Regions from separate parts of the Lactobacillus sp. 3B(2020) genome, predicted to be linked through region 2. Evidence: predicted binding sites of a transcription regulator. Region 2 holds the regulator's gene; the other holds the start of a gene.

Region 1 (15,429 bases), 790 kb from region 2:
CCAAGGGTCACAATACACCATTTACTGGCTGGGATGTTCAAGGTCAAACAGTGATGACCTTAGTTGATGGTCAAGTGGTTTACCAACGTAAGGAGAACTAAATTGAAGCGGTATTTAGTATTAGAAGATGGGGTAGTTTTTGCTGGTAAAGCTTTTGGGGCAATGACAAACACCTTAGGTGAAGTTGTCTTTAGTACGGGAATGACCGGTTACCAAGAATCAATTACGGATCAGTCTTACGTTAACCAAATCCTGGTTTTCACTAATCCGTTAATTGGCAATTATGGTATCAACTTTGATGATAACGAAAGCTTGGAACCAGGCATCAAAGGAGTGATCTGTCATCACTTAGCTCGGCGACCAAGTAATTGGCGGAATCAGCAAAGCCTTGGTGATTTTTTGACGGATCATCAAATTCCAGGGTTACAAGGCATCGATACCAGGGAGTTGGTCCGGCATTTACGGTCAGCGGGGACCTTACGGGGGATGTTAACCGATGATGTTAGTGATTTGCCAGCGATTGTTGCTCAACTAAAGGCAACTAACCCCACAAAGGGAAGTATTGCGGCTGTTTCTACTAAGTCGGTTTACCCCAACCCTGGTTATCAACGCAATATTGTTGTGGTTGACTTTGGAATTAAACAAAGTATCCTGCGGGAATTGGCTAAGCGGGATTGTAACGTTGTCGTGGTTCCATACAACACCACGGCTAAACAAATTGAAAATTTGCATCCAGATGGGATCTTACTCAGCAACGGCCCCGGAGATCCAATGGAAATGATAAGCGCTATTAAAATGATTGCGGAAGTTGAAAAGCATTATCCCGTTTTTGGAATTTGTATGGGCCACCAGCTCTTTGCCCTGGCAAATGGAGCCAAGACTTATAAGATGAAATTCGGTCACCGGGGCTTTAATCATCCCGTTCGTGATTTGGCCTCAGGTAAAACGTACTTTACTTCCCAAAATCATGGTTATGCGGTGGATGCGGCTTCAGTTGAAGAAACTCAGCTAACGGTTAGTCAAGTTGAAGTCAATGATGGAACGGTTGAAGGTTTACGTCATAAGCAATACCCAGCCTTTTCCTTACAATTCCACCCGGACGCCGCACCTGGTCCGCATGATGCAGCTAGTTTATTTGATACTTTTATCAAACTCGTTGACGACCAAAAGGAGGCCCATCACCATGCCTAAGCGGAAAGATATCCATAAGATTATGATTTTTGGTTCCGGACCTATCATTATTGGGCAAGCGGCGGAATTTGATTATTCTGGGACCCAAGCTTGTTTAGCTTTGAAAGAAGAAGGTTATGAAACGGTGTTGGTTAACTCCAACCCCGCTACGATTATGACCGACAACCAAATCGCTGATCATGTTTATATTGAACCCTTAACGGTTGACTCAGTTTCCCGAATTATTCGCCAAGAATACCCGGATGCTATTTTGCCAACCATTGGGGGGCAGATCGGTCTGAACTTGGCGGTTGCTTTGGCCAAAACTGGACTTTTAGATGAACTGGGGATCCAACTTTTGGGGACTAAACTAGATTCAATTGACCAAGCCGAAGACCGAGAACGGTTTAAGGAATTAATGCAGGACCTTAATGAACCAGTGCCAGCTTCGCAAACCGTGGCAACGGTTGATGATGCCTTAGCCTATGCTGAAACAATTGGTTATCCGGTAATTGTCCGGCCAGCCTTTACCATGGGCGGAACTGGTGGAGGAATCTGCCATGATGCCGCTGAGATGGCAACAATTGCGGCTAACGGGCTTGATCTTTCGCCTGCCAACCAAGTATTGATTGAAAAGTCAATTGCCGGTTTCAAGGAAATCGAATTTGAAGTAATGCGGGATGCCGCTGATAATGCAATGGTGGTTTGTTGCATGGAGAATTTTGATCCGGTGGGTATTCATACCGGGGATTCAATTGTTTTTGCGCCGAACCAAACGATCACTGACCGGGAATTTCAAATGCTCCGGGATTGTGCTTTAAGATTAATTCGCGCATTGAAAATCGAAGGGGGTTGCAATGTGCAACTTGCCTTGGATCCAAAGAGTTACCAATATTACGTTATCGAAGTAAACCCACGAGTTTCTAGGTCATCAGCCTTAGCTTCCAAGGCAACGGGGTACCCGATTGCTAAGATGGCGGCTAAAATTGCGATTGGCTTAACCCTGGATGAAGTTTTAATTCCGGTTACTGGGAAAACCACCGCTCAATTTGAACCAGCTCTAGACTATGTTGTCTGCAAGATTCCGCGGTGGCCTTTTGATAAGTTCACCAAGGCTAACCGCCATCTCGGCAGTCAGATGAAAGCGACCGGGGAAGTGATGGCGATCGGCCGGACTGCCGAAGAAGCTCTCCAAAAAGCAATTCGATCCTTAGAAATCGATGCCAAGGATCTAATCTTGCCAGCGGCCCAAGCTGCGGATCAAGCCAGCTTAGAAGAAAAATTAACTCACGCCCAAGATGATCGGCTCTTCTACTTAGCCGAAGCTTTTCGCCGTGGTTATACGATTGACCAAGTTCATGCCCTCACCAAGATTAATGATTACTTCTTAGATCTTGTGGCCCACTTAGTCGAATTAGAAAAAACGATTCAAGCTCACAAGCAAGATGTCCCAACACTTCAAGTAGCCAAAGAAAATGGCTTTAGTGACCAAACGATTGCCAAGCTGTGGGGGGTAACCGCTGATGAAGTTCGGACTTTCCGTTTAGCAAACCAAATTCACCCCGTTTACAAGATGGTTGATACTTGTGCAGCTGAATTTATATCCGCTACCCCATATTTTTACAGTACTTACGACCACGAAAATGAAAGTCACCGTTCCAAGAAACCATCAATTCTGGTAATTGGCTCGGGACCCATCCGGATTGGTCAAGGGGTTGAATTTGACTATGCGACGGTTCATAGTGTGCGGGCAATTCAAAGTCAAGGCTATGAAGCAATTGTGATGAATTCAAATCCCGAGACGGTTTCAACGGACTTTTCAGTTTCAGACAAACTTTATTTTGAAGCGCTCACCTTAGAGGATGTTTTAAATGTGTGTGACTTAGAACAACCCGTTGGGGTGATTGTCCAATTTGGAGGTCAAACCGCGATTAACCTTGCGGCTGGTCTCGCTCAACACGGGATTAAGATCTTAGGAACGACCGTCAAGGATCTCGACGCAGCGGAAGACCGAGAAGTTTTTGACCAGGTGATTAAGCAACTTGACTTAAAACAACCGGTTGGTTTAACCGCTACAACTCCGGCTGCCGTTCTAGCTGCCGCCGAAAAAATTGGTTACCCGGTTCTCGTCCGGCCAAGCTATGTGCTTGGTGGAAAAGCAATGGAAATTGTTTACAGCCAAACTGAATTGGAACAATACTTGCAAACCAATGCTCATGCAACGGTTGATCATCCAATTTTAGTGGATGCCTACTTAGAAGGGCGCGAATGTGAGGTCGACGCCATCTGTGATGGTCACCAGGTTCTCTTACCAGGGATTATGGAACACATCGAGCGAGCGGGGGTCCACTCGGGAGATTCAATGGCTGTTTATCCACCGCAAAGTTTTGATGCGGATATCAAAGCCCAAATTGTGGCGGCCACAGAAAAACTCTGTGTGGCTTTGAAATGTATTGGGATCATGAACATTCAATTCATTATTCATGATCATCAAGTCTACGTCCTAGAAGTGAATCCACGGGCTAGCCGGACAGTGCCGTTCTTAAGCAAGATTACTGGAATTGAAATGGCCCAAGTTGCTACCAAGGTTATCCTTGGGCAATCTATAGCCGACCAAGGTTTAACACCAGGTCTACATCCAGAACCCGCAATGATCCATGTTAAGGCTCCCGTCTTTAGCTTTAATAAGCTTGATGACGTTGATGCCTTTTTGGGACCTGAGATGAAGTCCACTGGGGAAGTCATGGGTAGTGACGTTACCTTTACTAAGGCCCTCTATAAGGCTTTTGCTGGCGCTAAGATGCTCTTACCTGATAACGGGAGCGTCCTTTTGACGATCGAAGACGCTGATAAGCAACGGGTCCTTCCGCTAGCCCAACGATTTGCTCGAATCGGCTATCGGCTTTTGGCGACGAGTGGGACGGCAGAATTTTTGAAACAACATGGACTTCACGTCGAAGTGGTTGATAAGCTCCATGAAACGGGAACCAATGATATCCTAGATACCATTAAGACCAAGGTTGATATTGTAGTTAACACAATGGGCCATGACTACCAAAAGAATTCGGATGGTTTTGTGATCCGGCAGACGGCCATTGAACACAATGTGCCATTACTAACGGCCTTAGATACGGTGGATGCCCTCTTAACGTCCTTAGAAAACCGGTCCTTTACCACCCAGGCACTATAAAGGAGAAGAAAATGGAACGATTAGCAGTTGAACTTCCGGGCTTAAAGATGCAAAATCCGTTGATGCCTGCCTCCGGAACCTTTGGCTTTGGGGATGCCTACGGGGCCGATCGGGTTGACTTTGATCAACTGGGAGCCTTTGTAATGAAGACGACGACCCCTCAAGCTCGGACTGGGAATCCGCAACCCCAAATTGCCAAACTAAGCGATGGCGTAATGAACTCGGTTGGTTTAACCAATCCCGGCGTTGACGCTGTGGTCAATGAAAAGCTACCCGCCTTTCATCAGGCCCACTCTAACCTACCAGTTTTAGCTAGTGTTGGCGGGGCGAGCTTAGCAGAATATCAAATGGTGGCCGAAAAGCTTGTTCAATCACCCTTTGTGAATGCTCTGGAGTTAAACGTTTCTTGCCCCAATGTTAGCCAAGGGGGGATGGCTTTCGGTACCGATCCAAAGTTAGTTGAAGCCGTAACTAGGACCGTTAAGGAAGTTAGTGGAACTATCCCGGTTTACGTCAAGTTGACGCCAAACGTGACTTCAATTACTGAAATCGCCAAAGCTGCGGAAGCAGGGGGTGCTGATGGTTTGAGTCTAATTAATACCGTTTTAGGTCTCCACATTGACCTTAAAACCCGTAAACCGGTTCTCGGAAACGGGATGGGGGGCTATTCCGGAACAGCCATTAAGCCACTTGCCGTTCGGATGGTTTACCAAGTTGCCCACGCCACAAAGCTCCCAATCATCGGAATGGGTGGGATTGAAACCGCCGCTGATGTCTTAGAATTTATGTTGGCCGGTGCCAGTGCTGTTGCCGTCGGTGCTGGTCACTTTAAAGATTTGAACATTTGTCCCAAGTTAGCGCATGAATTACCAAACTTAATGGATGAGCTCGGCATTCAAAATCTCAGCGAATTAAAACCCATTGAATAAAGAGAATTGAATTAATCGTGTGAATACTTGACAGCGGTTAAAGAAAATTGCATAATGAATGAACAAATTATGTTAAAGGATTCACATGAAAGGTGGAAATGGATAATGTCTCAAAAAGTCGCAATGGTTACGGGTGCTGGCCAAGGAATTGGGGAAGCAATTGCTATTCGTTTAGCTAAGGATGGCTTTGCGGTTGCCTTGGTTGCTCGGCATGCCGACAAGTTGAACGAAGTTAAGGACAAGATTGAAGCTGCCGGTGGTAAGGCATTAGTCGTTACGGCGGACGTATCCAAGCGTGATGAAGTTTTCAAAGCCGTTGACCAAACGATCGATGCTTTGGGGGACTTTAATGTCATGGTAAATAACGCGGGGGTTGCCCCAACGACGCCAATTGACACCGTTACCGAAGATGATTTGAATTACGTTTACTCCATCAACGTAAATGGAACGATCTGGGGAATTCAAGCCGCTCATGCTGCCTTCAAGAAGCTGGGCCACCCAGGTAAGATCATTAACGCCACTTCCCAAGCTGGGGTTGTTGGTAACCCGAACTTGACAGCCTACTCCAGTTCTAAGTTCGCCATCCGCGGGATTACCCAAGTTGTGGCCCGCGAATTGGCTGAAGAAGGTACGACGGTTAACGCCTTTGCTCCTGGGATCGTGAAGACCCCAATGATGTTTGACATCGCCCACCAAGTTGGCCAAAACGCTGGCAAGAGTGATGAATGGGGGATGCAAACCTTTGCTAAGGACATCGCTTTGAAGCGTCTTTCCGAACCAGAAGATGTTGCCAATGCGGTTGCCTTCTTAGCTGGTCCTGACTCCGACTACATCACTGGTCAAACTCTTGAAGTTGATGGTGGGATGCAATTCCACTAGAAAATAGTTCAAAATTAAAAGCTCCGCAGTTTTTTAGAAGTGCAATCGAAAGGTTAGTTAAAGTTAAAGATGCTAGAGGGTGGGAAGAAACTCAAGTTTCTTCCCACCCTCTTGTCATCTCCGAATGTTACTCAGTAACTAAGGTCAAAAAGCACGGCCTTAGTGGATAAGTGCGAACGAAAGGCCGATTCTAATGAATCAACCTTCGTTCTTCTTATCCCAACCAGGCCGTCAAGGAGCTTTTTTCCCAACCTCTTAGTTTTAGGTCTACAATATTTGGTACTGATAGGAGTAAAATCCTAGCAGTTTTTGATTTAGGGGATTTTATGTATAAAAAAAGAAGACGGCTGTCCCCCGTCTCTTCAAAAAGAAAGGACCGTCTCCATGAATAAGTATATCAAAAATCTAACGGGATTAACAGACAATTTAATCATAACCAACCATCAAATAGGTGATTATGGTTCGTTTATTTTTCCGTACTTTCCGCAAACTTCGTCTTAATGTAATCAGCGGAAACTTGGAGCTTTTGCAGTTCTTCTTCAGTAAGGTCTAATTGCAAACGTTCTAAGATCCCATCAGCCCCAACAATCGCTGGGTAGGAGAGGTAAAGCCCGTATTCAGGAGCGTAGTTAGAAACAGGTAATTCGGTGTGGGCATCGTTGAAGATCGTTTCGACTAAACGGACTGCGGCGGTTGCAATCCCATAGCTCGTATACTTCTTGCCGTAAAAGACGGTAAAGCCACCTTCCCGGGCTTGCTTGTCCATTTCATCAAGATTAAGGCCCTGTTTTTCTGCTAGTTCAGTAATTGGTTTGCCGAGAACGCGGACTGTTGACCAAGCAGTGAATTGAGAGTTCCCATGTTCACCAAGGTTATAACCAACAACCGAGCGCGGATCGATCTCAAGTGAATTCGCAACGGCATGCTTCATCCGTGCTGAATCAAGCAAGGTACCGGTTCCAATCACATGTTCTTTAGGGAGTCCAGTCCCTTCTTGGTAAAGCATCGTGATCACGTCAACTGGGTTGGTAATCACCACTATCTTACCGTGAAAGCCGGAAGCTTTGATCTTCTTTGCGACATCTTTTACTTGGGTACTGGTAAATGGTAGTTCGGCAAACCGATCATTATTTGGATTGTCTTGGAGTTTGATATTTCCTAAGGCTGAGACAATAATATCGGTGTCTGCTAGTTCAGCGTAGTCATTGTAAGCAAATTCAACGTGGTGGGAGAGGTTTGCCATCGCATCCTTGAAGTCAATGACGTCAGCTTTGACTTTTGCTTCATCGAGGTCAAAGAGGACCAACTTATCAACTAGTCCACTGACAACCAAATGATGAGCAACTGTTTGGCCGACATGACCATCCCCGATTACGGCAACTTTTCTTGACATAATTTCAGCTCCTTAAATTAGATTTATTCTCATTGAAATTTAATTTACCATTTAATTGTTAAAAAGGCAAGCCGAAACCGCTCACAAGGGGTAGAATATAAACAGATTGGAGGTAATCAGAATGAACTTGACGAATGCAATTAAGTTACGGCAGGCAAATCGAGAGTTTAAAAAGACGCCATTAACGGCAGAAGAAGTTGAACAATTAACCGAAGCTGCAGGGTATGCGCCTGTTGCCCGGGGCCGTTTTAATGACTTTTTAATCACCGTGGTAAATGATCCAGCCACGATTGATATCTTAGAAGCTAACGACACTGGTCATCCTTTCTATGGGGCACCAACGGTTATTATGATTTCAACAACCTTAACCGGGCAATCAGGCTTTTTGAGCGCCGGAATGATTGCCGAAAATATCGAATTAAAAGCGACAGACCTCGGCCTTGCAACTTGCACCATTTTAGGGGTGGTTAAGGCAAGTATCGAAGAGTCCGAAGCCGCTCTAAATAGTTTGGGCTTACCAGGTGACTTCCATCCCGTTTTGGCAGTTGCAGTCGGGCACCCAGACCATGAATTAAAGCCGCGGAACTTTGTCACTAACCGCCTGCGGACGGTAACGATTGATCCAGAAAAGTAAGTTAGCAAGCAAAAAGACTATCAATAAAATTCCGTTAAAAATTTTATTGATAGTCTTTTTTTAGTTCAAATCTGCTAAATCTTTTGCAAAGTATGCTTTCAGATAACGGGCAACCCCAGCGTGGTCATTGTCGTATTCGGTTTCATCGTCAGCAATTTCTTTAATTAGTGGAATTGCATTTTTCATGGCAACGCCACGGCCAGCGTAATCAATCATTTCGTAATCGTTTTGTTCATCACCAAAAGCAATGATGTTTTGCCGGTCGATTTGATAGAATTTGGCGACGTGATCGAGGCCGTCTTCTTTATGAACACCGCGATGAATCAATTCCATGATGTCATAAGGGCCACCCCAAATCCGGGGTTCAACAAAGTTGCCGTAGTGTTCAGCAATCTGGCCTAAAATTGTCGTTTTTTGTTCGGGCGTAAATTCGATTGTTAAGGCGATTGGGTCGGTGGCCAGGTTTTTGGCGTTTAAATATTGGTCATCCCGTAACTTTACCGGTAAAAATTCTGGTAACATATCAGTTGGGTGGTCTGCCCAGACGTGAAGTTTATCTTCAGCTACTAAGGTTTTTAAGCCCAGTTGATCTTTAGCATCCAATAAGTTTAAACTCATCTCCCGGGAAACATTAAGAATTTGTTCTCCGGCCCAATGCTTGTGGGGAATGTGAGTTAAGGCGCCATTGAAATTAACCATCGGGGAGGTTAGGTGTAAGGCGTCATAAATGTGTTTTGAAATTAAGTAGGGACGCCCGGTTACAATTACTACTATGTGTCCTGCCCGTTCAAGCTGGTGGAGAGTCGCAATCGTTTCAGAGGCAAGCTGTGACTTGCTATTTAAAGTGGTGCCATCTAAATCTAGGGCAATTAGGTGCCGTTGCATATCATCCGTCCTTTCGTAATAGTTCTGACTATTATATCATGTTTTGCTTTAGCGTTGCGTAGGTAATCCCGGGGCGGTAGAATGGAAGCTGAACATTAAATTGAAGGGAAGAAATTTTGTGCAACTACCAACGGCCTTTATTGAAAAATATCAAAAGTTACTTGGCGAGGAGGCTCCGGCTTTCTTGGCAAGCTTTGACCAAGCAAGTTACAGTGGTTTCCGAATTAACCCCTTGAAGCCAGGATTGCCAGTAGCGAGCCTTGAGCAAGCGACAGCAAAAGCGCCTCATGTAAAGACGGGGTACTACGGGAAAGTTAATGGCAACTCCCTTGACCACGTGACCGGGTGGGTTTATAGCCAAGAACCATCAGCAATGACGGTTGGAGAAGTTGTTGCACCACAACCAGGGGAGAAGGTCTTAGATCTGTGTGCGGCCCCTGGGGGAAAAAGTACCCACCTGGCTGCGCAAATGCAGAACCAAGGGCTGTTAGTCGCTAATGAAATCTTCCGGAAGCGGGCGAACATCTTAGCTGAAAATCTGGAACGGTGGGGGGCGCAAAATGTTGTCGTTACCAATGAATCACCCGACCAGTTAGAAAAGCATTTTCCCCAATTCTTTGATCGAATTTTAGTTGATGCTCCTTGTTCAGGAGAGGGGATGTTCCGAAAAGAACCAGCTGGGATAGAATACTGGAATCCGGATTATCCAGCTGAATGTGCAAATCGTCAACGCAAGATTTTAGCTTCAGCCATGGTGATGTTAAAGCCAGGTGGAACCTTAATCTACTCAACTTGTACCTTCGCCCCAGAAGAAGATGAGCAAATGATTGCTTGGCTTTTAAAGGAGTATCCAGACCTTGCTGTAGCGCCAATTAAAAAAACGGCAGGGATGGATGATGGCCGACCAGAATGGGCGGATGGCAATCCAGAATTGAAGAAGGCTTGCCGGCTCTTCCCGCATCACTTTAAAGGGGAGGGGCATTTTATCGCCAGGTTAGTTGACCAACGTTCCAGCCAACCGGAAAAAAAGAAAAAGGCTAAAAAAGGCCAATCATTGGATCGCAATTTTCAACTCAGCAAAGATGAAAAAAACTTAGTAAATGACTGGTTAAATACGATGATACCTGACCTAAAGGTAAAAAGAATGGTCAAGTTTGGGAGCCAAGTTTATGCCGTTCCTAGCGTCATGAGTAGCTTGGTTGATTTAAATGTTTTACGCCCTGGTTTGCACCTAGGAACCCTAAAGAAGAAGCGCTTTGAACCAGCCCACGCCCTGGCTTTAGCTTTACATGCAAGTGAGGTCACGAGGGTTGTTACCATCACCGAAGACGAATGGCATTCCTACACTCATGGTGAAACTTTATCAGGTCATTCTGAAGAAAAGGGGTGGACCCTTTTGAACTGCCAAGGTCACAGTATCGGTTGGGGAAAGGTCGTTAATGGGACAATTAAAAACTTCTACCCAAAGGGGTTACGGAATTAGTTAACAGGGTAGTGATAAAACCTTACTGGCTTGAGTTTCTGTATAACATTTGAAAATATAAAGAGGCTGAGAAAAACACTAACCATTAGCTCAGGAACGTTGAAGAGAGCTTGCTGACTTATTTGGCGTCTGTGAGTCCATGCAAGGTCGAATAGATAGGTGCAACACCTACTATTTGGCTACATTCCAACGTTTAAGCTAGTGGTTTTTCTTCTCAACCTCTTTTTTTCAATCATTTGCTTTGCAATTTTCGTTGTGCTAAATAGCCCACTAATTCTGGCGAAAGAATAGTTTTTACTCGTTGCCAATCAGCAGTTGATTGACAACCAAGCAGGGCGTAGAGCCGTTTAATTTCACGTACCCAATGATCAATGGCGCGATCAAGGCCGGCTTCTTGATTTTGGATTAATTCATGTAAGAAGTAGCCAGCCACCCCAACGGCTGAAGCTCGCATGGCTAAAGCTTTGACGACATCAATTGGGCTGGTAATTCCACCACTGGCAATAATGGTTGGCCGTTTAGTTAATAATTGTGCTTCGAGTAGACTTTCCGGTGTCGTTAAGCCAAAATCGTAGAGGTCAGTAAAATTATCTTCATGGTTTCGCCGGTCTTCTATCATGGCAAAGTTTGTTCCACCTCGACCTGAGACATTCACAATTTGCGCTCCAAGTTGGGCGAGATCGGCAATGGTTTGGGCACTCATTCCGAAACCAACTTCTTTAATGATTACTGGAACATCGAGGTTAGTGATGATTTCTTTGAGGTTTGCTTGCCACTTGAATTTTCGGTCCCCTTCAGCCATGACTGTTTCTTGAGCGGCATTGAGATGGATTTCCAAAGCATCGGCATTAATTAACTTGACCGCCGCTTGGGCTTGCTTTAAGTTAGCGCCCGCACCAAGGTTAGCAAAAATCAACCCATGCGGATTTTCTTTCCGTAAACAGGTAAAAGATGCCTCAGCAGCTGGATCTTTAAAAATAATGCTCATTGATCCGGTTGCCATGGCAAGATGGTGTTTAGCGGCTAGTCGAGCTAAGCTGCGGTTGATCTTAGTGGATTGCTGGCTTCCTCCAGTCATCGCTTCGATATAAAAGGGGACCGCTAGTGAAAGGGGTCCCAACTTGGTGGTTAAGTTGACGTCTTTAACAATCGTTTCAGGAAGTCCTGTTGGGACTAACCGAACGTTATCAAAAGGATGGCTTTGATGGCTCACTGAGTATAATTTTTCGGCTAATGAAAGGTGTTCAACCTTACGATGCGCTTGCAATGATTCCATGGTACTTACCTCGTTGGCTTTAGGGAGTAACGTTGGACGTCACCGATGTAGTGAACAGTTAATGGTAATCGTTCAATGCCTGCAACTTGCCAAGCAATCATCAAATGGCTTAAATCGACATGGGAATCAATGGCGACAATACCACAGTCACCGCCCCCAGCCCCGGAAGCTTTGGCCGCACCGCCAAATTGTTCAGCTACTTGACAAAGTTTCTTTAAAAGGGGTGTTTCAATATCTACCCCTGATTGACGCGCTAAATCGGCCAGTAACATCCGGTTAGTGCGAATTTGGTCTTGAATGATCCGCAAGTCTCCAGTCCGAAAACCTTGAACCATTTTTTTAATACAGAGGCGGCTGTTTTCTAGAAACTGATGATATTTTACTTGGTGTTCTGCTTTGAAGATCGCAATTTTATCAACTAAGCGAGAAGTTGAAGCGGGTTTTCCTGTCCAACCAATCACTAATTTTAAATTGGTAGGTACACTCAAGGGTTCAATTTTTAAGTTTGGCCAAGGTAGGGTTAATAGCTTAGGTAAAGACAAAACTTTTCGTTGTTCAGCAAGCCACTGGCGGTCAAAAGAATGGTAAGCAATCCAACCGCCATAAACAGAAGCAGCGACATCCCCTAAGGAGCCATTGCCTTGGACGGAAAAGTGGGCAATGGCTGCTAATTTAAAGATTTGATCTTTAGTGACCTTTAAATGGTAGAACTTGCAAAGGGCGCGAACAGTAGCAACGGTTACGGCAGCGGAGGAACCCAAACCGTACTTTCGGCCACTTTGATTATCAAGTTGACTATCAATTTGCAGGTCATAAACCTTGAGCTCTTGATGGCAGGCTTTGGCATATTCTTCGGTGACCTTAATTGCCGCTAAGATATATGAAAAAGGATTGTCGCGTTGGTCAACAATTAGTTCATCTCCTTGCCGGCGCCATGACACCGCATTGTTTTGGTATTGCTGGCTAATAATTTGCCCGGTTTCACCATTTGCATTTTTAATTGTACAAGTAATAAATTGGTTGAGGGCAACCAGAATTGCTGGGTAGCCGTTTTCAACGACGGCATATTCGCCTGCAATGTAAAGTTTGCCTGGTGCTTTTGCAGTAATCAAATTTAGGCATTCCTCTCGTCTATAGTTCTTCAACGCCGGGGCCTGGTTTAGCGACCGCCAAGTGGTCAGCCCCAAATTGGGCGGCTAACGTATTAAAGATCGTTTTCCGGTCCGCTTGGTCGTAGATTACCTTCACGTTGGGACCGGCATCCATCGTATAATAACAGTTTACCCCGCATTCACGCAAGTGATCGATCGTTGCCATGGCCGCCAGGGTCTGGGAATTAAAGTAAGTAAAGCCAGGATCAGCGGCTAAGTTTAAAGCGTGCATCCGTAAGGCATTGGTTTGAGCAATGTGACCGATTTCATTGACATCATGCTTGGCAATTGCCATTTTAATTTTCGCCATATCAGCCTTAACTACTTCTCGCCAGGCTGGATAATAAGGCGAGGTCTCAACCACGTGTTGCATCCCCCCGCGACTGGAAACCTTCTTTTCCCGGGTATCTATGAGAATTGCTATCATTTCAAGGCCAAAGTCAACGCTTTCTTCAATTGGTTCAGCAAAAGAAGTCGCATCATCAACACCGGCATGCCATTGTACCAAACCACCAAAGATTGATCGGGTTGCTGAACCTGAACCCATCCGGGCTAAGCGGGAAAGATCCTGCCGGGTGGGATGATGACCACTTGCCCAGGTTGCAGCGGCTGCTAAAGCTGCAAAAGCAGAAGCAGATGAAGCAAGACCAGCGGCCATTGGGACATTGTTAATCGAAGTTACGTGGGCAAAGTCGCTTACTTGATAGCGTTCCCGGACCAATGTTAGGAAATCACTAACGCGTTTAGCTACTTTAGGTTTGGCAATTTGACCATCAATTTGAATTCGATCGGATTTAAGAGTCGGATCAAATTCGACCTTTGTCGTAGTATAAAATCGATCGAGGGTTAAGGAGAGACTATCAGTTTGGGGAAGCATGAGTTTTAGATCTTTTTTTCCCCAATATTTGACAAGCGCAATATTAGTGTGAGCACGTGCCGTCGCTTTCATTTAGACTTCCTCCTTTAATGGTTGTAGCCAAGTTTGGGTAGCCCCGGCATTTTGTAAGTTAGCAACAAGTTGGTTAGCAGTTTGATGATCTTTAGCGAGGGCAAAGAAACAACCCCCCCGGCCACCTCCCGTTAATTTTGCTCCGAGGGCGCCGGCTCGTTTAGCTTCGGCAATTAAACGATCAAGAGTTGGATCACTTACGTTCAGGGTGGCTAAATTGATTTGGGCTTTATCCAAAACCGTTCCTAAAGCTTGCGGTTGGTTGGAAGCAAGAAAATGCTTGGCATCTTCGGCTAACCGACCGAGATCATCAATCGCCGCCTGGGCTGTTGTTGGATGAGCGGTTAGTTCAGCTTTAACTGCCGCAATTGCTTCTTTGGTGGCGCCGTGAACACCGGAATCCCCAATTACAACATAAGCGTCCAAATCCAAGGGTAAGGTAACCCCGGCCTGACCCCGGACAAACCATAATGGTTGGGCGGAACTCACCGTTGCAGCGTCCAAACCACTCGGACTTCGGTGGGTAACCTTTTCTTCAATATCCGCCCATTTAAGTAATTCTTGCCGGTCGAGGCGAACCTCATAGTAATCGTAAAAGGCGCGGACAATTGCTACTGCCGCTGCCGCAGAGGATCCCATCCCCCGTTCGGCTGGAATTTGGGAGGTCACCGTCATTGCCCAGTGACCATCATCCTTAAAACGAACTTGGAGAGCGGAAATTAACTTTTGAATTCCCTTCATTGATGCTGGAAGTTGGGCCAATAAACCAGTGTAATACCGGCTTTCAATCTGAGCAGCGCCGCGCTGAGGCGATAGTTGAACTTTGGTTTTAATATCGGGAAGCGGAAGGGCAATTGCCGGTTGCCCGTAGACCACACTATGCTCACCGATCAAAATTAACTTGGCGTGACTTTCACCATAACCCATTGTTTTCAAAGTCCGTAACCTACTTTCTAAAATAACTTCCTCCATTTTACCATTAAAAAGCAAAAGATGAGAAATGGTCATGAGGGATCGTGGTTATTTTTGATTGATCATAGTATGATGGATGAAGATCAAAAGAAGAAAGAACGAATTGAAATGAGAAAAAAACAAGCCGACCACGGTCAAATTTATTCGGTGGTAGACTTAGAGACCACCGGTACAAACGTTAAGGAGGGGGATCGGATTATCCAAATCGGGTGCCTCCTAATTTGTGATGGAGAAATTATCAATCGTTTTGAAACGAAAGTTAACCCCCTTAAACCTATTCCACGATCAATCACCCAGTTGACGGGAATTAGTAGTCACGATGTTGAGAGTGCGCCAGTCTTTGATGATTTGGCACCGATGTTAACAAGTATGCTTGCGGATACAGTGTTTGTGGCTCACAACGTTAACTTTGATTTTCCTTTTTTAAATGCGGAATTAATGGCTGCCGGGGAAAAACCCTTGCAAATTCCGGCAATTGATACGGTGACCTTAAGTCAACTCCTGTACCCAAATGCTAA
Region 2 (15,429 bases):
ATTTTTTCGAGTTGTTTCCGGCGGGCTTGAGCTCGCTTGGTTGTTGAGGCGCGAACGATGTTGCGGTTAACAAAATCTTCAAGTGCCGCAATCTTCTTTTGTTGTTGCTCATAGTGTTTCATTTCCGCTTTAATCCGTTCGGCCTTATGTTGCATAAAAGCGGTGTAATTCCCGGTGTAGTGGGTCAAAGTTTGATTGTCAAGATCATAAACTTCATTGACTACCTTGTCTAAGAAGTACCGGTCGTGGGAAACAATTAACAAGGCCCCCGCATAACTCTTGAGGTAATCTTCTAGCCAAGTTAAAACGCCCATATCAAGGTGGTTAGTTGGTTCGTCGAGAATCAGTAAGTTTGGGGCTTGGAGTAAGATCTTGGCTAAGGCAAGCTTAGTTTTTTGCCCCCCAGAAAGGGAATTGACCGGCATTTCATACATACTTTCGGGGAAACCAAAGCCAGTTAAGACCCCACGCATCTTTGATTCAATGGCAAATCCGTCTTGCTTTTTAAAGGTAGTTTGCAAGCGGTCGTAATTATTTAAAATTTCTTGATACCGCGGAGTTGTTGAATCAACTTCAGCAAGTTGCTCTTCCAAGTGATGGATGGTTTTTTCCATTTGGTGAAGTGGAGCAAAAACACTGTCTAATTCGGCCCAAATGGTATTTTGACTATCCAGCCCCTGATCTTGGGCGAGGTAACCAATGGTGACGTTTTTAGCGACGGCAAGGGTGCCTTCATCCGGTTCCGTAATCTGGGCTAAGATCTTTAAGAGGGTCGTTTTACCAGCTCCGTTGCGACCAACAAGAGCGACCCGGGCATGATCAGTAATTTGCAGATTGATATTGTGAAATAAAACGTCCGCGCCAAATCGGCGGAGGACGTCATTAGTTTGCATTAATAACATGGGTTTAACCTATCTTTCCTTTAAACGAATATTATTGTCCACTGATGATTCTACCATGCTTTTTCGGATCAAAAAAATAACTTTTATTGCAATAAGGTTCACAAAGCTAAAGGGAATTGCTAGAATAAGTTATATGGAAAATTCACAAGTTGGAAGTTGAGGAGGAAAAAAACATGCCATCTCGGAAAATTCCGCGGGCGACAGCCAAGCGTCTGCCGGTTTATTACCGTTATCTAAACGTCTTGTTAAACGCAAATAAAAAACGGGTTTCATCAACCGAATTATCAGAAGCAGTCCAAGTTGATTCAGCGACGATTCGGCGGGACTTTTCTTACTTTGGTGAACTGGGCAAGCGTGGTTACGGCTATGATGTCGAAAGTTTATTAAAGTTTTTCCGTGGAATTCTAAACCAAGATAAATTAACGAGTGTAGCTCTTGTTGGGGTCGGGAGTTTGGGTAGTGCATTGATGAACTATAACTTCCATCAAAGCACGAATTTACGAATTAGTGCCGCTTTTGATCCAAAGCCAGAATTAGCCAATACGATTAAGAGTGGAATTCCAGTTTACCCGGCTTCAGAGTTAAAAAAGCAAATCAAAGAGCAGCAAATTGATGCGGTTATTTTGACGGTGCCTGGTGACAAATCTCAAGCGGTAACTGATGAATTAGTTGCTGCTGGGGTACACGGGATTTTAAACTTTACCCCGGTGCGGTTGTCAGTGCCGAAGAATGTGCAAGTTCAAAATATTGATTTAACCAATGAATTGCAGACCTTGATCTACTTTATTGAAACAAATAAGGTAAATGAATAGTTAAATTATTAACTCTGAGTGGGTGTGACTCAGGAAAACTTTTCGTTAGCGCTGTGCCAGGTATTTGGTGCAGTTTTTTAGTTAGGCTTTAGCAAATTTTAAATTGAGCTACCATTTTATGCTGAAATTGTTTATAATTTATTAGTGTTGTTTTTCTACATATGAGGATAGCGCAAATTAGTTATTCAAATGATGAAATGAATAAAAAGGTAATACTCTTTGGTTAAATGGGAGATAAACTAAGGGGAAACCGGTTAATCTAAGTTTGTTTTAGGGAGTACAGGGGAATGATTTCAAAAGCACAATATCAAGAAGCAAATTACCAATATCAACGGATGCGGGGGCTGAATCTTGATTTGGCGCTTGATGCCGTTTCAAATTCAGCTCGTTTTAAGATCAAGTGGTTTAGTCGCGCATCTGAAGAAGAACAAAATGAAATTGCAGTGCTGTTGAAAAACTTGATCGTCGATGGGCCAATGGAGGCCCCACGGCTATTATCTCGTTATAATCCAAATACGCAGGAATGGCAATTAACGGCTGAACAAACACTGCGGTTACGCGTTTTGTACAACCAAGGTGAACTTCAGCACCTTAACCAACAATGGCAGGCTGCTAAGAAAGTCTTAGATGAATATGCCAAAGACAGCCATCACCGATCGACAGTGATTACTAATCATGATCGGTCGAATCAGCAGTCTTTGATCGTTAATTTGGGTTAGAATAAGTGGTGTAGACTAGGGAGGAATTCTTTTTCTTTCTAGTCTTTTTTATTTTTAAATGCGATGCAAAACCAGGTTTTAAGCAGAGTAGTTCTCCCATTCCGCTTTTAAAAAAGTCAAAAAAGGTCAAACTTTTTTGTTGCAATCTGACTAAACCGTGATATAGTAGAAAATGTAATTAGCACTAGAGAACATTAAGTGCTAACACTGCATCGTGTTGAGTGCTAACTTTACTTAAAATAAAAAATATATTTGGAGGGATTAACGTGTTAAAGCCATTAGGAGATCGCGTAGTTCTGAAAGCTGAAGAAGAAGAAAAGACGGTTGGTGGGATTGTCTTAGCATCTAACGCTAAGGATAAGCCAACTACTGGTAAGGTAATTACCGTTGGGGCAGGCCGGACTTTGGACAACGGTCAAGTAGTTGCCGTTAGTGTTAAGGAAGGCGATAAGGTTTTATTTGATAAGTATGCCGGCCGCGAAGTTGAATATGACGGTGAAAAGTACTTAGTTGTTCATGAGAAGGATTTAGTTGCGGTTATTGACTAAGTTTTTCGTTTAAAAATTAAGCTTGGATAAAATTGATGAGGTGAGAATTAATGGCAAAGGAATTAAAGTTTGCTGAAGATGCACGGGGTGCAATGCTTCGCGGAGTTGATAAGTTAGCTGACACGGTTAAGACCACCATTGGTCCGAAGGGTCGGAATGTGGTTTTGGAACAAAGCTATGGTTCTCCAACGATCACTAACGATGGGGTTACGATCGCCAAGAATATTGAACTTGAAGACCACTTCGAAAACATGGGAGCTAAGTTAGTTTCTGAAGTTGCTTCTAAAACTAATGACATTGCTGGTGATGGAACGACGACTGCTACGGTTTTGACCCAAGCAATTGTTAACGAAGGAATGAAGAACGTCACTGCCGGTGCTAACCCAGTTGGAATTCGTCGTGGGATTGAAAAGGCTACGAATGCCGCTGTTGAAGAATTAAAGACGATGAGCCACGACGTTAAGACCAAGGATGACATCGCCCAAATCGCTTCTATTTCTGCTGCTAACCAAGAAGTTGGGAAGTTGATTGCCGATGCCATGGAAAAGGTTGGTAACGATGGGGTTATCACTATCGAAGATTCTCGTGGGGTCGACACCAGTGTTGACGTCGTTGAAGGGATGAGCTTTGACCGTGGTTACATGTCTCAATACATGGTTACTGACAATGATAAGATGGAAGCCGACTTGGACAACCCATACGTTTTGATCACGGACAAGAAGATTTCAAACATCCAAGATATCTTGCCATTACTTCAATCAGTTGTTCAAGAAGGTCGGGCTCTTTTGATCATCGCTGATGATATTACTGGTGAAGCTTTGCCAACTCTTGTTCTGAACAAGATTCGGGGAACTTTCAACGTGGTTGCTGTTAAGGCTCCTGGCTTTGGTGACCGGCGGAAGGCTCAACTTGAAGATATCGCTGTTTTGACTGGTGGGACAGTTATTTCTGACGACCTTGGGATGCAACTCAAGGACGCTACGATTGACCAACTTGGTTCTGCCAACAAGGTAACGGTTACGAAGGATAGTACGACAATTGTTGACGGTAGTGGCGACAAGGCTGCCATTGCTGACCGGGTTGAACAAATCAAGAAGGCTATCTCTGAAACGACTTCTGACTTTGATAAGGAAAAGCTTCAAGAACGGCTTGCTAAGTTAGCTGGTGGGGTTGCTGTTGTTAAGGTTGGTGCCGCTACGGAAACTGAATTGAAGGAACGGAAGTATCGGATCGAAGATGCTTTGAACGCTACCCGGGCTGCTGTCCAAGAAGGATTCGTTCCTGGTGGTGGTACGGCCCTTGTTAACGTAATTCCAGCCCTCGAAAAGCTTGAAAACGAATCAACGGGTGATGAACAAACTGGGGTTAAGATTGTTAAGGCTGCTTTGGAAGCACCAGTTCGCCAAATTGCTGAAAATGCTGGGGTTGAAGGTTCTGTGGTTATCAACCAATTAAAGAACGAAAAGCCAGGTATTGGTTACAACGCCGCTGATGGTAAGTACGAAGATATGGTTGAAGCCGGAATTGTTGACCCAACCAAGGTTACCCGTTCAGCTCTTCAAAATGCTGCTTCTGTTTCTGCCCTCTTGTTGACGACGGAAGCTGTTGTAGCAGACAAGCCTGAACCAAAGAGTGATGCACCTGTAAACCCAGCTGCCGGTGCCGGCATGGGTGGAATGATGTAGTAGGTTTTGCCGAAAAGTCTGTGAGGATGAGCATGACTGGTATAGAGGCCGGGAAGAAACTAATGTTTCTTTCCGGCCTCTTTTGCATCTCCGAAGGTTACTCAGTAACTAAGGTCAAAGCAGTAGCTGAATGGCAGTTGCTTCCCCAACGGTCGCACCAACCGATTCAGCCTTGCATGGGCTCACAAACGCCAAACCAGTTGGCTGGTTCGCTCCAAAGCACGGCCTTAGCGGATAAGTGCGAACGAAAGGTCGATTCTAATGAATCAACCTTCGTTCTTCTTATCCCAACCAGGCCGTCAAGGAGCTTTTTTCCATCCTCTTTAATTTTATGGTACTAGTTATTTCTATCCGTTTTCGCACGGGAATGAGACATTTCATCCATAAAAACTTGTCTTTTGAATAGGGATTGCGTTACAATTTAGCAATGGCCCCACGTTGTACTAGATGATAACGTGGGGTTGAAATCTTGAAAAGAGAAATTTAAATTAATATAGGAGAGAAATCATGTGGCGGTATCTTAAACGCGTTTTGATTGGGAAACCGTTGAAGACCCTCGATGAAGGTCAAGCCCACCTTACTAAGTTTAAGGCCCTTGCCTTACTATCGTCAGACGCTTTATCGTCGGTCGCCTACGGTACAGAACAGATTACGACTGTTTTAGTTACCCTTTCAGCAGCGGCAATTTGGTATTCGTTACCGATTGCGGCGGTTGTTTTGATCCTTTTGTTGGCGATTACCTTATCGTACCGACAAATTATTAATGCCTACCCAAGTGGTGGGGGTGCCTACGTGGTTGCAACTAAGAACTGGGGGAGTAACGGTGGTTTGATCGCTGGGGGCTCACTATTAGTTGACTATATGTTGACCGTGGCGGTTTCCACGACTTCTGGAACTGAAGCCATAACTTCGGCTATTCCAAGCCTGTACAAGTATTCAGTTGCAATCTCAATCATTATTGTTTTCTTGATCATGTTTTTGAACCTCCGGGGGATGAGCGAGAGTGCTAATTTCTTAACCATTCCGGTTTACTTCTTCGTGGTTATGATTTCAGTCATGATTATTTGGGGCTTTTATAACATTTTCACTGGGCACGTTACTTATCATGCAACAGCCGATTTTGGTCAACCAGTTGCCGGGATTTCACTAGTCCTTTTGATTCGGGCTTTCTCAGCTGGTTCAGCTTCTTTGACTGGGGTTGAAGCAATTAGTAATGCAGTGCCAAACTTTAATGAACCAAAAGAAAAAAATGCGGCTAATACGTTAGCCATTATGAGTTTAATCTTGGCGGCTTTCTTCGCCGGGATTACCTTCATGTCTTTCTACTTTGGGATTATTCCAAATCCCCGGGCAACGGTTTTATCTCAAATTGCAGCCACGGTCTTTGGTGGTCATGGAATCGGCTTTTATCTTTTGCAATTAGCGACGGCGATGATCTTAGCGGTCGCTGCTAACACTGGGTTCTCAGCCTTTCCAATTTTGGCATACAACATGGCCAAGGATAAGTTCCTTCCCCATGCCTTTATGGATCGAGGGGATCGGCTTGGCTATTCCAACGGGATTATCATTTTAGCCGTAGGCGCAGCGATCTTAATCGTTATTTTCCATGGACAAACGAACCTCTTAATTCCACTTTATGCGGTTGGGGTTTTCGTCCCATTTACCCTTTCACAATCAGGGATGATTATCCACTGGTTCCGGGAACGAGAAGGAGTTTGGCTTGGTAAGGCAACGATCAACTTGGTGGGGGCCTTAATTTCCTTGGCCTTAGTGATCTTCTTGTTCTGGCAACATTTTAACAATGTTTGGCCATACTTAATCATTATGCCAGTGCTGATGTACTTATTCCATAAGATTCACAGCCACTACATCAAGGTTGGTCAACAGTTACGAGTTGCTGAAAAGACGAAGGTTCAACTTCACGATTATGATGGAGCGACTGTAATTGTTTTAGTTGGTAACGTAACCCGAGTGACCCGGGGAGCAATTAATTATGCTCGTTCGATTGGGGACTACGTAATTGCGATGCACGTTTCCTTTGACGAAAATCCGGGTAAGGAACACAAGACGGCAAATGAATTTAAGGCGGAATACCCCGATGTTCGGTTTGTGGATATCCACTCCTCCTATCGGTCGATTGCCACGCCAACGCTCCGGTTCGTTGATGTGATTGCTAAGCGAGCGGAAGCTAAGAATTACTCAACGACCGTCTTAGTTCCACAATTTGTCCCGAAGCACCCATGGCAATTGGTTTTGCATAACCAGTCGGCATTACGCTTGCGCACACTATTAAATAGTCGGGAAAACATCATTGTTTCAACTTATAACTATCACTTGCACGAATAAGAGGTTTAAATTCAGTGCCTCTTAATTTCCCGGGAAATTAAGGAGAGGTTAATGCTTAACCGAAAAGTTATTGCGGCGATTATGGCCCTGTTAGGAATCATTTTGATGGCTTCTTTTTCCATTCAAAGCGAATGGTTTCATTCGGGGATTCTTGGAATTCTCGGAAGTGGCTGTGTGATTAGTGCCTACTTAATCTTAAATTGGAAACAGTGGCAAGCTAAAGATCACCGGGTTCGCTCGGTTACCTATACTTTACTAGCTCTTTGTTTAATCCTAATCTTTCTAAGATTTGGCGAGGCCTTGATATAAAAAAACGCGAAAAGTTAAATTGGGGTGTTAGAAATACTTCCTCCATGCTTAGCTTTTCGTGTTTTTTAATTGAAAATTGGCTAGTTGGCTAGCTAAAATAAGTGCGGAATGGGTTTGGACCAATTACTTAGCTGACTAGCCCAAGCAGTTAGCAAGTCCCAAGACAAACGAACGGATTTCATATTCAACGGTTAACAACGCCGAAATTGCGCCAATTTTGTGAGTCAAAATTTGATTAGTAGCGGAAAGCTGCTTATTTGACAGCTGAGACTGGGAATTTGTCCTAATAATTAAAGGTTATCTTTATCAAATGGAAGGTAAACTTAGTGTTAAACTTAATTCTGAAGAACTAACGGTGGTTAAACGGTCATTAATGCAAATGGTGAAGGAAGATGACAATGAGTAAGACAATTAAAGTAGCACCTCGAGTGATTGCAGCCATTGTGGCTACGGGGTTATTAACGTTTAGTGGGATTATTGTCGAGACGTCAATGAATATCGCCTTTCCGACTTTAATGCGGGACTTTAACGTACCTACCGACCAGGTTCAGTGGATGACTTCGGCTTACTTATTGGTGATTGCCATTATTGTTCCAACGTCAGCGTATTTAAAACAGTCCTATCCGATGAAGCGCTTATTTGTAGTTGCTAATTTACTCTTTTTAAGTGGGATTTTTATCGACGGGTTAGCCATAAATTTCTCAATGTTACTCGTTGGCCGGGTAGTGCAAGGACTAGGGACCGGGATTGCCCTCCCGTTAATGTTTAACATTATTTTGGAACAAGTCCCCAAGGAACGCCTTGGCTTAATGATGGGAATCGGTAACTTAATCCCGGGAATTGGACCGGCTTTAGGGCCAACTTTTGGAGGAATTGTTGTGACCCAGCTTGGTTGGCGAGCCGTTTTCTTTAGTTTAGTTCCGGTCCTAGTCGTTTCTCTCGTCTTAGGAATTTGGGGTATCCAACAATCAAGTGCGCTTGAACAAACCCAGTTAGATTGGGGAAGCTTATTGCTGATTATTTTACTGTTTGTTGGTTTTGTCACTGGTTTTGTCAATTTAACGAATAATGCCTTTTTAAGCTGGCAAGTTGGGGGAATGTTACTTCTGGGGTGTTTAGGTTTAATGGGTTTGCTTAGTCATACCTTCCGAATCGAACGGCCACTTTTGGATTTGCGCTTGTTTAAGCATCAGCGCTTTAGCCGCTTAATCTTAATGTTCTTTTTAACTCAGATGTGTTCGCTTGGCTTAGCCTTCTTGTTGCCTAATTATATCCAGTTAGCAAATCATCAATCTGCCTTTTTAGCTGGGGTAATCGTTTTGCCCGCTGGTTTGGGCGGCGCTTTAGCCGCTCCAATCGGTGGCCGTTTGTTAGATCGCAAGGGACCGTTTTTGCCGATTGTAAGTGGCGAAAGTTTAATGTTGCTATCTTTGGTTGGCTTACTAAGCCTAGGAGCAGTTAAAACTAGTTGGGCTATCGGATTGGTCTACATTCTTTATATGGCCGGAATGGGGATGTCGATGGGGTGCATCATGACGACTTCCTTAAGTGGTTTAGACCACCAAAGCCAGGCCCAAGGGAATGCGATCTTAAATACCCTCCAGCAATTTGCTGGATCAATGGGGACTTCCTTAGTTGCGATGATCGTTGCTCAAGCCCAACTTAATCATTCAAGCCAACTTGGAACCCAAATTGGGACCCTTCACGGTTATTGGCTACTTATCATCAGCAGTGTCATCATTCTCGGAACAGGTTTGGTGACTTTACGAAAAACAAACTAAAGTCGAGAAAATAGGCCACTAATTTGAAGGTTGATGTTTTAACCTTTAAATTAGTGGCCTAAATTATTTTTAATTAACCTCAACCTCATGAAAACTCAGCTCACCTTTATGGATTGTGAGTTGGTTATTAAAGCGGTTAGTAAGTTCAGTAATGTAATGCTCAGCATCGGCTTCATCGACGTAAACATGAATGATGACGTGAGTACCATAGTCTGGAGTAGCTTGAGCTAGCGTTTCTTGATTGAGGTAGTAGTTGACCTGGTCATAAAGCGAGTAAGGAGTAGTGATGTCGAGGGTTACTTGTTGGATCCGTTTGATGATCCCGGCTTGATGGATTGCCCCAGTGGTGGTGTTGCTATAAGCCCGGATTAATCCACCAGCGCCAAGCTTAATTCCGCCAAAGTACCGGGTAACAACGGCACAGACATCGTGGAGATGTTCCATTTTTAAGGCTTCTAAGATGGGAACCCCAGCCGTGCCGCTCGGCTCCCCGTTATCACTTTCGCGTTGGATCTGGTCTTGATCACCCAGCAAGTAGGCAAAACAATTGTGGTTAGCCTTCCGGTTGGCTTTGCTAGTTTCGGCGATAAAAGCTTGCGCTTCGGCTTCACTTTTAATTCGGGTTAATGAACAGATAAAACGGGACTTTTTAATTACCACTTCATAGGTTGTTCCCGTTTTAATGGTGAGATAGGGAAAATTTTCTGACATTTTTTTGCTCCTTAAAAAATGTAATTTCAATTTTTTTACGTATATATAAAGTAGGGAGGTGAATAAATGGAAAAGGAACTTTTGTATGGACGGCGAGAATTAGTTCCCATTATCCAGGTTGCCAAAGATTTAACTGCGGTTTCGGTCCTACCAACTATGGAAATTAAGGGCGGAATGATCCGCTGTTGTCGCTGTAATCATCAATTTGCCAAGGATCAAGTGGCCTTACCAAACCAACAGTATTATTGCCCGGCTTGTATTAATCTCGGCCGGGTTTCAACATTATGTAAATTTTACCATGTTGCTGAACCAAATCAATTTAACCCGCCAGTAACAATTTTGAAGTGGCAGGGGGAGTTATCACCACTCCAAGTTAAGGCGGCTGAAACGGTGAAGGCGAAAATGGCGGCTCATGCTCATCACTTATTGTGGGCGGTAACTGGGGCGGGCAAGACAGAAATGACCTATCCCGCGATTGCCCAAGCGTTAGCGAAAAAAGAACGGGTGGCGATTGCTTCACCACGGATCGATGTTTGCCGAGAACTTTATCCCCGATTTAAACGAGATTTTAATGTTGAAATTGCCTTATTGTACGGTGGTATGGAAGAACCATATACTTATCGGCAATTAACAATTTGTACCACTCACCAGTTGTTACGTTTTTACCACGCCTTTGATCTTTTAATTGTGGACGAAGTTGATGCTTTTCCGTATGCGATGAACCCAGAGTTATTATTTGCAACTCAGCAAGCTATTAAGCCGAAGGGAGGGCTTTTGTTAATGACGGCTACTCCGGATCAACGCTTGCTCCAACGGGTTCGAAAAAAAGAACTATCGATTAGTTATCTACCACTCCGTTATCATCGCCATCTTTTACCGGAAATCCACCCAGTCATAGTTGGTAATTGGCGGAAACGGGTTACTAAGGGGAACTTGCCAACGAGCCTAATTACCTGGATCAAGCGGCGACTGAATGAAAAACGAGAATTTCTCTTCTTTGTTCCTCACATTGCGGATCTATCGGGGGTGGCAGCAATTTTGCGGCAACGGTTTAAAAATATTCGTTTTACTACGGTTCATGCTGCTGATCCGGACCGGGCCGCTAAGGTAATGCAGATGCGACGCCACGAATTGGATTTTCTGATTACCACCACGATCTTAGAGCGGGGAGTAACCTTCCCGGCAATTGATTTATTAGTGTTGGGGGCTGATGATCCGATCTTTTCACCAGCAGCTTTGGTGCAAATTGCAGGACGGGTTGGGCGGTCACCCCAACGACCAACTGGAAACATAACTTTCTTTATTGGTGCTTATGCGAAAAATGTTACTCAAGCAATCCACCAAATTAAATTAGTAAATCAAAAGGGGCGCCGCTTGCAATGAAAAACTGTTTACTATGTAATCGTCGCTTAAATTGGCAACCTAGTTTTAAGGCCCTCTTGCTGTTAGGCGACATTCAAGTACCACTGGTTTGTCAAACCTGCCGAGCAAGTTTTCAAACTTGGCAGGGCCCTCATTGTGTCGGTTGTGGGCGAACTAGTCCGAGTGGTAAATTGTGTACGGACTGCCAACGTTGGCAACAACAAGGGACCCCAATGATCGAAGTTACAACCTGTTATCAATATAATTCGGCGATGCATGACTTTATGCAACGTTATAAATTTCACGGTGATTATCGCTTACGGCAGGTTTTTCGGACGCAACTGACGCAACGGGCAAAGCAGTTAGGTGATTATTTTGTGCCGGTCCCGGTGAGCCAGATGACGATGCTCACGCGGGGCTTTAACCAAGTCGCGGGGCTGCTAGATTTAAAGCTTACGCCATTACTGTCAGTGAAAGCGAAAACCAAACAAGCCCAGTCAACCAAGACGCGGGCCGAACGGTTAGCCACCAAGCAGCCCTTTGAAATTACAAAAGGGATTTCGCTACCGCAAGGTCCAATAGTCTTGATTGATGATATTTACACTACCGGGCGAACCTTTCATCACGCGATTGAGGCCTTGCACGCAGCCGGGTGTCAAGACATTAAAGGCTTGGTTTTAGCCGCGGCAAGATTAAATAATTAAAATGAACCAAAAATCGATAAAAATTGAAAAATTTGCTAATTTTTACGCTTTGAAACGAATTTTCTAAGAAAAAGAAAACGATTCCGATAAGCATTGTATATTTTAATTTATTCCTCTATAATATAGGTAAGATATCAAGGAAAGGGCTTTCTTGATATTAACAAGCCTAGTTGCTTGTGCTGAAAGGAGAGAGGTACAATGCTACAATTTAATATTCGCGGAGAAAACGTTGACTTAACTGATGCGATCCGTGACTATGTTGTAAAACGGATCAGTAAGTTAGAAAAATACTTTGAGGACAACGTTGAAGCGACTGCCCACGTCAACTTGAAGGTGTACACTAACAAGCAATTTAAGGTGGAAGTAACGATTCCACTTCCATACTTAACTCTTCGGGCAGAAGAAACTTCCAACGATATGTATGCAAGCATTGACTTGGTGACCGATAAACTTGAACGGCAAATCCGGAAGTACAAGACGAAGGTAAATCGTAAAGCTCGTGAAAAGGGCTTCAAGGGACTTGAATTCGTCGCAACTCAAGAAGAAGAACCAACTTCGCCTACTGATTCCTTAAAGATTGTGCGGACGAAGCAAATCTCTTTGAAACCAATGGACTCAGAAGAAGCTGTGCTTCAAATGGATATGTTGGGCCATGATTTCTTTGTCTTTGAAGATTCTGAAACCAACGGTACTAGCATTGTTTACCGTCGTAAGGACGGCCGGTATGGTTTGATTGAAATTAACTAAATTGTGTGATGAACATTTCGTTAGCGTTTGAAATGTAAATCGTCAATCCGGAAAGGAACCCGCGGGTTGCTTTCCGGATTTTTCGTTTCCTACTACCTATAAAAGCTTGTATAATGGATAGAGTAATCTTTGCAGCAAGGAGGAAAAAATGTAAAATGAGCTATCAGGCTTTGTACCGGGTATGGCGCCCCCAACGGTTTAGTGACGTTGTTGGGCAAGAGCTAGTGGTTACGACTTTAAAAAATGCCATTATCACTAATCAAATTAGTCACGCCTACCTCTTTGCCGGCCCCCGCGGAACTGGGAAAACGTCGGCGGCTAAGATTTTTGCCAAGGCTGTTAACTGTCATCATCAAGTTAATGGTGAACCTTGTAATGAATGCGAAACTTGTCAGGCTATTACTAATGGTCAACTAAACGATGTCATTGAAATTGACGCGGCTTCTAATAACGGAGTTGAAGAAATTCGAGACATTCGCGATAAGGCTAAGTATGCACCAACCCAGGCGGACTACAAGGTTTATATTATTGATGAAGTGCATATGCTTTCGACGGGGGCTTTTAATGCCTTGTTAAAGACCTTGGAAGAACCCCCGGCCAACGTGATTTTTATTCTGGCAACGACGGAACCGCATAAGATTCCACTAACGATTATTTCCCGGGTCCAGCGCTTTGATTTTCGGCGAATTAGCCCCCAAGATGCTTTTAACCGGATGAAGTTTATCCTCGATCAAAAGCAATTGCAATATGATGAAAAAGCCCTCTGGGTCATTGCTAATGCGGCCGAAGGGGGGATGCGGGATGCACTAAGTATCCTAGATCAAGTGCTCTCCTTTAGCGATAATCAGGTGGAATTAAAAGATGCCCTCTTAGTTACTGGGAGCGTTACTAAACAGCTGTTAAAAAAGTACTTTTTACAAGTAGCCGCTGGTAAGAGTGCGCAGGCGCTTACGACAATGGGAGAAATATTGGACCAAGGAAAAGATGGCCAACGCTTTATCGAAGACCTGATTTCCTTTATCCGGGATGTGCTCTTATACCAAGAGTCGCCGGAGCTCCTGCATGTCGAAGCTACCGGGTTAACTACCGAAGACTTTGATGAATTGATCAAGGCGGCAGATGCTCAAACCTTGTATTCAATGATCGATACCTTAAATGATATTCAAGAAGAAATGCGGTTTACGACCCACCCAGATGTCTATTTGGAAGTCTTAACGGTCCGGTTGAGTCAACAAAAAGCACCAACTCAAGCGAATGCCAAGGTTGATAACCAAGTTGTCAACCAACTACAACAAGAAGTTGTGACTTTGCAAAAGCAAATACAAGATTTACTGAAACGCTCAACTGTGCCAGCAATGCGGCGGCAACAGCCAGTTGTCCAGCCAAAAACGACTCCGCAAAGTCATTTCCGTTTGAACTTGGAACAGGTTTACCAAGTCCTTGATCATGCCACAAAAGGAGATCTTACTAACCTCCGTGACTTATGGGGAGACGCTTTAAGCTTACTTGATTCAGCTCAAAGTTCCTTAATCCGGATGGCGAAGCCAGTGGCGGCAAGTCCATCCGGAGTGGTCGTCGCTTATGAAAACGCCTTTCTGCTAGAGCAAGCTGCCGGTGGTAGTCTCGCTGAAAGTCTGGGAAAGGCGCTGGAACAAGTTAGCGGGACGCACCGGACCGTCGCCTTCGTGCCGAGTGAGCGATGGCCCAAAATTCGGCAGGATTTCTTAACCTCACGGGGATATTATGATAAGAAGGCAGCGGTGGCCCCGGCTGAAAAGCCAAAAACGCCGGCTGATCCCATTGTTGCCCAGGCTCACCGCCTTTTCGGGACTGATGGGGTTAAAGTTGAAGACAATTAATAAATAAAGGATGGTAAAAAAATATGATGCGCGGAATGAACATGCAACAAATGATGAAGCAAGCCCAAAAGATGCAAAAGAAAATGATGGAAGAACAAGCTGAAATTGCGGCGCAATCATTCACTGGGGTGGCCCCCGATGACATGGTCAAGGCTACTTTTAGTGGGGACAAGAAGTTGACTGACTTACAAATTAAGCCGGAAGCGATTGATCCTGATGATCCAGATATGTTAAGTGACTTGATTGTCGCTGCCGTTAACGATGGCTTGGCAAAGTTGGACCAAGCAACCCAAGCTAAGCTCGGTAAGTACACGAAGGGCTTAGGTCTCTAATGCAGTATCCAGAACCAATTGCGAAGCTGATTGCTTCTTACATGAAACTCCCCGGAATTGGTGAAAAAACGGCAACCCGTTTGGCCTTCTTTACCCTGGGGATGGAAGATGATGACGTTAAAGAATTTGCGCAATCTTTGGAAGCCGTCAAGCGGGATCTTCATTATTGTTCAGTGTGTGGCAATATTACCGAAGATGATCCTTGCCCAATTTGTAAGGATGCTTCCCGAGATCAAACGACGATCCTAGTAGTTGAACGCTCCCGCGATATCATGGCGATGGAACGAATGAACGAATACCATGGTTTGTATCACGTCCTTCATGGGACGATCTCACCAAGCGCCGGGACGGGGCCGATGGATATTAATATTCCATCCTTGATTGAACGGTTAAAGCAGTACACTGAGGTCAACGAAGTGATTGTGGCTACAAACGCTTCATTAGATGGGGAAACTACCGCCCAATATTTAGCCAAGTTGATTAAGCCGGCCAAGATTAAGGTTACGCGGCTGGCCCACGGACTTTCAGCCGGTTCAGATATTGATTACACTGATGAAGTTACCCTCTTTAAGGCAGTTCAAGGTAGAACGGAGATGTAAGAATGGCTTTGTT

What was found. Region 2 encodes Rex, which represses fermentation and respiration genes when NADH is low (regulators of the CRP and FNR family bind a similar motif). Its sites were predicted from a motif close to TTGTGAANTANTTCACAA; they were not measured.
Region 1: GTO83_RS04700 ((S)-acetoin forming diacetyl reductase) is a predicted target of Rex. The motif match lies at 5,359-5,376, and genes of this name have one in related genera.

What each region holds. Positions count from the first base shown of each region.
Region 1 is NZ_CP047410.1:933,396-948,824, forward strand. It holds gene GTO83_RS04680 (dihydroorotase) at 1-101, shown strand, start outside; gene GTO83_RS04685 (carbamoyl phosphate synthase small subunit) at 67-1,191, shown strand; gene carB (carbamoyl-phosphate synthase large subunit) at 1,184-4,360, shown strand; gene GTO83_RS04695 (dihydroorotate dehydrogenase) at 4,372-5,289, shown strand; gene GTO83_RS04700 ((S)-acetoin forming diacetyl reductase) at 5,395-6,168, shown strand; gene GTO83_RS04705 (L-lactate dehydrogenase) at 6,635-7,561, opposite strand; gene GTO83_RS04710 (nitroreductase family protein) at 7,683-8,195, shown strand; gene GTO83_RS04715 (Cof-type HAD-IIB family hydrolase) at 8,256-9,080, opposite strand; gene GTO83_RS04720 (RsmB/NOP family class I SAM-dependent RNA methyltransferase) at 9,199-10,563, shown strand; gene fni (type 2 isopentenyl-diphosphate Delta-isomerase) at 10,796-11,839, opposite strand; gene GTO83_RS04730 (phosphomevalonate kinase) at 11,845-12,951, opposite strand; gene mvaD (diphosphomevalonate decarboxylase) at 12,971-13,939, opposite strand; gene mvk (mevalonate kinase) at 13,940-14,866, opposite strand; gene GTO83_RS04745 (helicase C-terminal domain-containing protein) at 15,020-15,429, shown strand, end outside.
Region 2 is NZ_CP047410.1:1,725,424-1,740,852, reverse strand. It holds gene GTO83_RS08780 (ABC-F family ATP-binding cassette domain-containing protein) at 1-902, opposite strand, end outside; gene GTO83_RS08775 (redox-sensing transcriptional repressor Rex) at 1,076-1,714, shown strand; gene GTO83_RS08770 (hypothetical protein) at 2,002-2,433, shown strand; gene groES (co-chaperone GroES) at 2,700-2,981, shown strand; gene groL (chaperonin GroEL) at 3,032-4,666, shown strand; gene GTO83_RS08755 (APC family permease) at 5,174-7,012, shown strand; gene GTO83_RS08750 (hypothetical protein) at 7,064-7,321, shown strand; gene GTO83_RS08745 (MFS transporter) at 7,720-9,102, shown strand; gene GTO83_RS08740 (YigZ family protein) at 9,172-9,813, opposite strand; gene GTO83_RS08735 (DEAD/DEAH box helicase) at 9,880-11,196, shown strand; gene GTO83_RS08730 (ComF family protein) at 11,193-11,879, shown strand; gene hpf (ribosome hibernation-promoting factor, HPF/YfiA family) at 12,078-12,626, shown strand; gene dnaX (DNA polymerase III subunit gamma/tau) at 12,782-14,485, shown strand; gene GTO83_RS08715 (YbaB/EbfC family nucleoid-associated protein) at 14,509-14,817, shown strand; gene recR (recombination mediator RecR) at 14,817-15,416, shown strand; gene GTO83_RS08705 (YaaL family protein) at 15,419-15,429, shown strand, end outside.